3 regions of the Pseudomonas sp. CAM1A genome follow, and region 3 is predicted to be linked to each of the others. Evidence: riboswitches for the same ligand, from Rfam matches in the RefSeq annotation. Region 3 holds a riboswitch; each other region holds the start of a gene.
What was found. A riboswitch is a leader RNA that binds a small molecule or an ion and turns the genes downstream of it on or off. The one in region 3 is predicted to bind cobalamin.
Positions count from the first base shown of each region.

Region 1: linked by a shared signal. The riboswitch ahead of cobO (cob(I)yrinic acid a,c-diamide adenosyltransferase) and the one ahead of cobW (cobalamin biosynthesis protein CobW) in region 3 are both predicted to bind cobalamin.
Region 2: linked by a shared signal. The riboswitch ahead of ABZO33_RS21780 (TonB-dependent receptor plug domain-containing protein) and the one ahead of cobW (cobalamin biosynthesis protein CobW) in region 3 are both predicted to bind cobalamin.

Region 1 covers NZ_JBFNXP010000005.1:196,960-199,218, forward strand. Annotated here, with positions in the region: gene ABZO33_RS15190 (cobyrinate a,c-diamide synthase) at 1-665, opposite strand, end outside; gene cobO (cob(I)yrinic acid a,c-diamide adenosyltransferase) at 662-1,273, opposite strand; cobalamin riboswitch at 1,382-1,600, opposite strand; gene ABZO33_RS15200 (hypothetical protein) at 1,749-2,259, shown strand, end outside.
Region 2 covers NZ_JBFNXP010000010.1:184,042-186,300, forward strand. Annotated here, with positions in the region: gene ABZO33_RS21780 (TonB-dependent receptor plug domain-containing protein) at 1-1,257, opposite strand, end outside; cobalamin riboswitch at 1,347-1,551, opposite strand; gene ABZO33_RS21785 (DUF2946 family protein) at 1,694-2,083, shown strand; gene ABZO33_RS21790 (TonB-dependent receptor) at 2,155-2,259, shown strand, end outside.
Region 3 covers NZ_JBFNXP010000013.1:19,799-22,057, forward strand. Annotated here, with positions in the region: gene cobN (cobaltochelatase subunit CobN) at 1-225, opposite strand, end outside; gene cobW (cobalamin biosynthesis protein CobW) at 229-1,296, opposite strand; cobalamin riboswitch at 1,397-1,594, opposite strand; cobalamin riboswitch at 1,655-1,880, shown strand; gene ABZO33_RS23320 (CbtB domain-containing protein) at 1,980-2,165, shown strand; gene ABZO33_RS23325 (CbtA family protein) at 2,176-2,259, shown strand, end outside.

The DNA.
Region 1 (2,259 bases), on a different contig from region 3:
ACCAGTGGCGGCAATGCGGCATCGCAGCTGGCAGCCAGCGCTTCGGCCGCGGCATCCAGGCGCGCATCCAGGTCGTTCAGTTCACTGGCCTGGACCAGGCCGAGGTGACGGCTGGGCAGCTCGATGCCACGCTCGCGGGACAACCCGCCATACCAGCGCAGGCCTTCGGTGAGGCTGCCTTCGAGCAACTGTGCGTGGCGCAGGCTGCCAACCCGGTTGGCCAGCACCCCGGCGAACGGCAGGTCGGGCTGATAACGCGCCAGGCCCAGGGCCAGGGCGCCGAAGGTCTGGGCCATGGCCGTGCCATCGATCACCGCCAGCACCGGCACGCCGAAATGGCGGGCCAGATCGGCGCTCGACGGCGTGCCGTCGAACAGCCCCATCACCCCTTCGATCAGGATCAGGTCGGCCTCGCCCGCCGCCTCCCACAACAGGCGACGACTCTCTTCGGCACCGATCATCCACAGGTCAAGCTGGTAGACCGGCGCGCCGCTGGCGCGTTCGAGGATCATCGGGTCGAGAAAGTCAGGCCCGCACTTGAACACCCGCACCTTGCGCCCACGGTTGCGGTGCAGGCGGGCCAGGGCGGCGGTGACCGTGGTCTTGCCCTGGCCCGAGGCCGGGGCCGCGATCAGCACGGCGGGACACTGGCGCGAATCACTCACAATTCGACGCCCTTCTGCGCGCGGATACCGGCCTGGAAGGCGTGCTTGAGCATGCCCATCTCGGTGACGGTGTCGGCCAGTTCGATCATTTCCGGTTTTGCCGCTCGCCCGGTGACGATCACATGCTGCATCGGCGGACGAGCCTGGATGTCCGAGAGCACCTGGTCGAGGTCCAGGTAGCCGTGCTTGAGCGCGATGTTCAGCTCATCGAGCACGACGAACTGGATCGACGGATCCTGCAGCAACTGGCGTGATACCGCCCACGCGGCCTCGGCGGCGGCGATGTCGCGCTGACGGTCCTGGGTCTCCCAGGTGAAGCCCTCGCCCATCACGTGATAGCGCACCTGCTCGGGGAAACGACGGAAGAACAGCTCTTCGCCGGTGCTGTTGCGGCCCTTGATGAACTGCACCACGCCGCATTGCATGCCATGGCCCAGGGCGCGGGCGAGCATACCGAAGGCCGAACTGCTCTTGCCCTTGCCATTGCCAGTCAGTACCAGCAGCAGGCCGCATTCGTTGGGGGAATTGGCGATGCGCTCATCGATGATCGCCTTCTTGCGCAGCATGCGCGCCAGGTGACGTTCGTCGCGTTCGGTGGATTCGCTCATCAGGGGTCTCCGCAGACTGTCGCGGCGGCGACAGATAAAAGGCAGGCAGACGAGGAGCGCGCAGGAGGCGTGGCAACGGCCACATCGCACCGCGCATCACCCTCCGTGATGCCGTTGGCAGTGACAGGCCGGTCTCCGGGCTCGTGAGCGGGACATCCCCGGACGACGCGCCTTCCCGGATACCTGTACCCAGTGGCCCTGCGCCGTCTTCGACTCACCTACCGTTGCGGGGGCAGCGCCGGACTCGCGCCTGCTGGCGCCCACCGGCTTCCCAGTTTCACCCTGCCGAACCGCGGTTCGCCGGGCACCTGAAACACGCCGCGAAGGTTAGAGGGTTGCACCGGGAGCGTCAATCGAACGAGGGCCGATCTGGCCTGGATCAATGGCCGATCCGCCAGCTTGTGCCACACTCAAAGCAGTGATATCACATAGCCACTATCTGACTGACCTCGATCACAATGACAAGGAGCGCAGCATGCAAGGCCTGATCATCAACAACCCGAGCCTGGAGTTCCTGCGTCCCGCCCTGGAACGCTGGGTCGACTGCATCGACCGCTTCAACCAGTTTCAAGGTGACAACGAAGCGCCCTACTGGCACGGCGCCGCAGCCAACACCGGGATGCTCGCGGCTGCGGCCTGGCAGGCTGAGCTGGTTGCGCTGGAGCAGTACACCAGTAAAAAACAGCGCGACGAAGGCGAGCGCGAGGCCCGTGGCGACCTGGCCATCAGCAGCGCAGAGGAGTCGATCCACCTGCATACCCGTCAGCGCTGGCCGCGTATCGCCCGCCTCGACCTGGCGCCGACCCTGCAGGAAGCCGCCAGCCAGGCCAAGGCGATCGCCTACGCCAGCCAGCTCAAAGCCGGGGCGCTGTTCGTCACCCCGTGGAAGGCCGGTCAGCACGCCAGCCCCGAGGAACTGCAGGACCTGGTCGACGACCTGCAGAAACACACCGCCTGCGCGATCGCCTGGTACTTTCCCTATGCCT
Region 2 (2,259 bases), on a different contig from region 3:
GCCGACGGTGGCGCTGTCGCCGCCGCTCATGGCCTCATGGCGCAGGCCGAGGCTAGGGTGCCAGTTGGGCAAGGCCTCGATCCTGGGTCGCAGTTGGGCGTACAACGCATTGGCCTGGGCCTTGTTGTCATCGATCACCAACACGTCGTCCTGGCCCTTGAACCACTGGTTGTCGGAACCGAACACCAGCACGTGGCCGCCGTCGAGCTCGGCCTTGCCCTCGGCCTGCACGCCCCAATCGGTGAAGCCCCAGTAGTCGTTGTGGTTGACCACGTCGCGGCTGCCGTCGGCGCGGTTGTTGATGCGGGTGTAGCGGGTGTCCCAGTCGTTGACGTGGCCCTTGACGAAGTAGCTCAGGCGCTCGCTGACGCGCTGTTCGAAGGTGGCCGTGGCGATCTGCTGCACGCGATCATTGGTGGTCTTGTAATTGTTCACCGGTCGGGCGAAATCGAGGTTGGCGTCGGTGTACTGGTAGAACAGCTCCAGCCGCGCATCGTCGCCAAAGGCCTGGATCGCCTTGCCGCCGAAGGTGGTCACCTCGTAGCCGCGTTTCTTGTCGCTGACGTTGCCGCTGTAGTCGCGGTTGCGAAACGGCTGGTAACCGTCGGAGACGTTGTGGCTGACATAGGTCAGCAGGCCCAGGTCGCCGAAGCCATTGCTGAAGATTCGCTCGACGCGGGCGTCCTTGCTGCTGCCGGCGAAGCTGTCCAGGCCCAGGTTGACCTCACCTGAAGCCTGACGGCGTTGCGGGCTACGGGTGACGATGTTGATCACCCCCGCCACGGCCTGGGTGCCAAACAACAGGCTCTGGCCGCCCTTGAGCACCTCGATGCGCTCCACCGCGTTGGCCGGCAGGGTGTCCAGGTACAGGCCGCCGTACAGGCGGTTGTTCAGGCGTACACCGTCGAGCAGGATCAATGTGTCGTCGTTGCGCCCGCCGAGCAGCGAGTAGCTGCCGTAGTCGAACGGTCCGTTCTTCGGCGCGACGTAGAAGCCGGGGATGAACATCTGCATCACCCGGGTGATGTCGGCGCCGGGGCCGGCGCGCTCGATCTGCTCGCGGCTGACGATCTCGACCTTGCTGCCGTACTGGGCCATGGCGGCGACCGTGGTCGACTCTACCGACGGCGCGGCAACGATCTGCTGGTCGAGGATCAGGGGGGTGTTTTCGGCCAGTGCCAGGGGACTGGCCAGACAGCCCAGGAACAGGGTCCGGGCCGTGGGGAAACAACGTTGGGAGTGAATCACAGCAATCATGCTCTTCTCGAAAGTGACTTTCGCAGAAGCACGCAGGAGCACGGATCGCGCACACGCCAATACCGGCCCATGCCCGCCCACCGCAGGAGTTTGCCTACAACATTCCAGGCCGGTCTCCGGGCTCGCAAGACAAGATGCCTTCACCTTCCCATGACCCGCGGGCCACAGTGGTCTGTCGAAGGCATCACTTGCATACCGTTGCGGGGGCAGCACCGGACTGGCGCGAAGCGCGTACCGGTTTCCCGTTTCACCCCATACGCGGCGGCATGGGGCACCTGAAATCGGTCGGCATCTGAACACCTGGGGCCAATGGGCGTCAAGCGAGGCGGGTGAATCGTTTCGAATGTTTTTTATCGGCCGTTCACTCTAGGCAGATGTGTCAAAAGTTGTAGAATCCGCACGCCTAAACTATTCCCATTCCCTTCGAGCTTTGCCGATGAAGCTGGCCCGCCACACACGATCGCAAGTCGCCTGGGTGCTGTATTTCAGCATCCTGTTCGGCTCGTTGCTGTGCGCCATGGGCCATGGGCAGATGGCCGGGCTGCGCCTGGCCGGCCTGGACGACGCCGCCTGGTGCGCGGCCGACAGCAGCGGCGTGTTCAAGGGCGACCAGGACATCACCGACCCGGTGCTGCCCGCGAGCGGCGACTGCGTGATCGCCAGCCTGTTCAGCGCCATCCTGCTGGCGGTGTTCTTCGGCTTGCTGGCCCTGCTCGCCGGGGAGTCGAGCAAACCCTTACCCAGACAACCCGCGCCGCGCCTGCCCAAGCAGCGCTGGCCACTGGTCAATCCCCGCGCCTCCCCCGCTTCGCTTCTCTCGCTCTGACATCGCCACGCCCTCGTGCTGCCTGATCGGCAGCGGGCGTGCGCTCACCGATTTCAGCCAGGAAGCCTTGCATGTTCCGCATGACCACTCTGGCGCTGCTCGTTGGCAGCGCAACCTGCGCCTGGGCGCAGGATGACACCCTCACCCTGCCCGCCAGCAACGTCACGGCCACGGCC
Region 3 (2,259 bases):
CACCTGGTCGACATACAGGTCGACCGAGGCGTGGTTCTGCACCTGCATCGGGTTGGCCAGGCGCACGCTGGGGAAATCCGCCGGCAACTGCTCGGCGGTTTCGGCAAGCAGCGCCAGGTGTGAGTCACCGCTGCAGAGGATCACCAGTTCGGCGGGGGTCTGGCCGAGGTCGGCGATGCTGTCGTCCGGCACAAAGCCGCCGGGCTGGGTCCGCAGCAGGTGCATGGGTCAGGCGCCCAGGGCCTGGCGCAGGCGCGCTTCCAGCTGGGCCGCGTCCAGGTCCTGGCCGATCAGCACCAGGCGCGTGATCCGTGGCTCCTCGCTGCGCCATGCACGGTCGAAATGCTTGTCGAAGCGGGTACCCACACCCTGGATCAGCAGGCGCATCGGCTTGCCGGGAATGGCGGCGAAGCCCTTGGCGCGCAGGATGCCGAACTCGGTGACCAGTTGCGTCAAGGCATCGAGCAGCAGGCTTTCGTCGGCCTCGGGCAGGTCGATGGAGATCGAATCGAAGGCGTCGTGGTCATGGTCGTCATGGTCATCGCCGTCGTGATGCGAGTCGTGATGGGTGCGGCGGCCGTCGATGTGCGCCTCGGACTCGGCGCCCACACCCAGCAGCACCTCCAGCGGCAGGCGACCACTGCTGGCCTCGATCACCTTGACCGCCGGCGGCAGCTCCTCGGCGACTTCGGCACGGACCTTGGTCAGGCCCTCGGCATCGATCAGGTCGGCCTTGTTCAGTACCACCAGGTCGGCGCTGGCCAGCTGGTCGGCGAACAGTTCGTGCAGCGGCGACTCATGATCGAGGTTGGGATCAAGCTTGCGCTGGGCATCGACCTGGTCCGGGTAGGCGGCAAAGGTGCCGGCGGCCACGGCCGGGCTGTCGACCACGGTGATCACCGCATCGACCGTGCAGGCGTTGCGGATCTCCGGCCACTGGAAGGCCTGCACCAGCGGTTTGGGCAGGGCCAGGCCGCTGGTTTCAATAAGGATATGGTCAAGATCGCCGCGGCGCGCCACCAGCTCGCGCATTACCGGGAAGAACTCCTCCTGCACGGTGCAGCACAGGCAGCCGTTGGCCAACTCGTAGACGCGGCCGTTGGCCTCTTCCTCGGAGCAGCCGATGCTGCACTGCTTGAGGATCTCGCCATCGATGCCCAGCTCGCCGAACTCGTTGACGATCACCGCGATGCGGCGGCCCTGGGCGTTGTCGAGCATGTGGCGCAGCAAGGTGGTCTTGCCCGAGCCGAGGAAGCCGGTAACGATGGTGACGGGAAGCTTGGCCAGTGTTTTCATGTCGCGATGCCCTTGGCAGCAATGGCGCGGGCATGCAGGACGACAGCCACGGCCCGTGTCGGCCTGGCTGTTTCGCCACCGGATCACCCCGCCCGGTTGAAAGTCGAAAACGTTGCGAGGCAGGTCTCCTGGCTTGCACCGCCGGCCATCAAAGCCGGTGGGATGGCGCCTTCCCGCGCGTGCGCAGTGGCTGTGCCGAACCCTTCAGTGCCTACAGTTGCGGGGGCAGCCGCGGCTTGTACCGCGTTCCCGTCTTAGCCCGGGACAACGCCCGGGAACCTCGAACCGGCAAGGCTACGCAGTGCCTGCCTGGCGGTCAACCGCCGCGGCGATTGACGCAGGCCCGGCCCCGTGATTTGCTAGCGCATTGCGTTCAGGTGCCCCCAACGGGGGTGAAACGGGAAACCGGTGCGTCGCGCCTCCTTGCAGAGGGCCGACAAGGCCGGTGCTGCCCCCGCAACGGTAAGCGAGAGAAGCGTCCAGACCACTGTGCCCATCGTGCGGCATGGGAAGGTGGCGTTTGATCAATGGAGCCCAGCTCCACCTCGCCAGCCCGGAGACCGGCCTGACATGCTTGCAGAACACCCCGCGGTGGGCGGGCGCTGTCGTATCACCTGGGCCAACCGTGCCCGGGGGCGTCGCGCCTGCCCGTTGCCACAACAAAAGCAGCAGAGGAACGCGTCATGCCCATCACCCACGCCAAACCCAGTATCGCCACCCCCGTGAGCCTCAGCCAGCGCCTGATCGTCGCGGTCGGCGCCAGCCTGCTGGGCCTGTGCCTGGTGTACTTCGCCGGTTTCTCGCACATCGAGGCGGTGCACAACGCCGCCCACGACACCCGCCACAGCGCCGCCTTCCCTTGCCACTGAGTACGCCCGCATGATCACGCGCATCGCCCGTACCGCGGGCTTCAGCGGCCTGCTCGCCGCCCTGCTGCTGACCCTGTTGCAAAGCTTCTGGGTC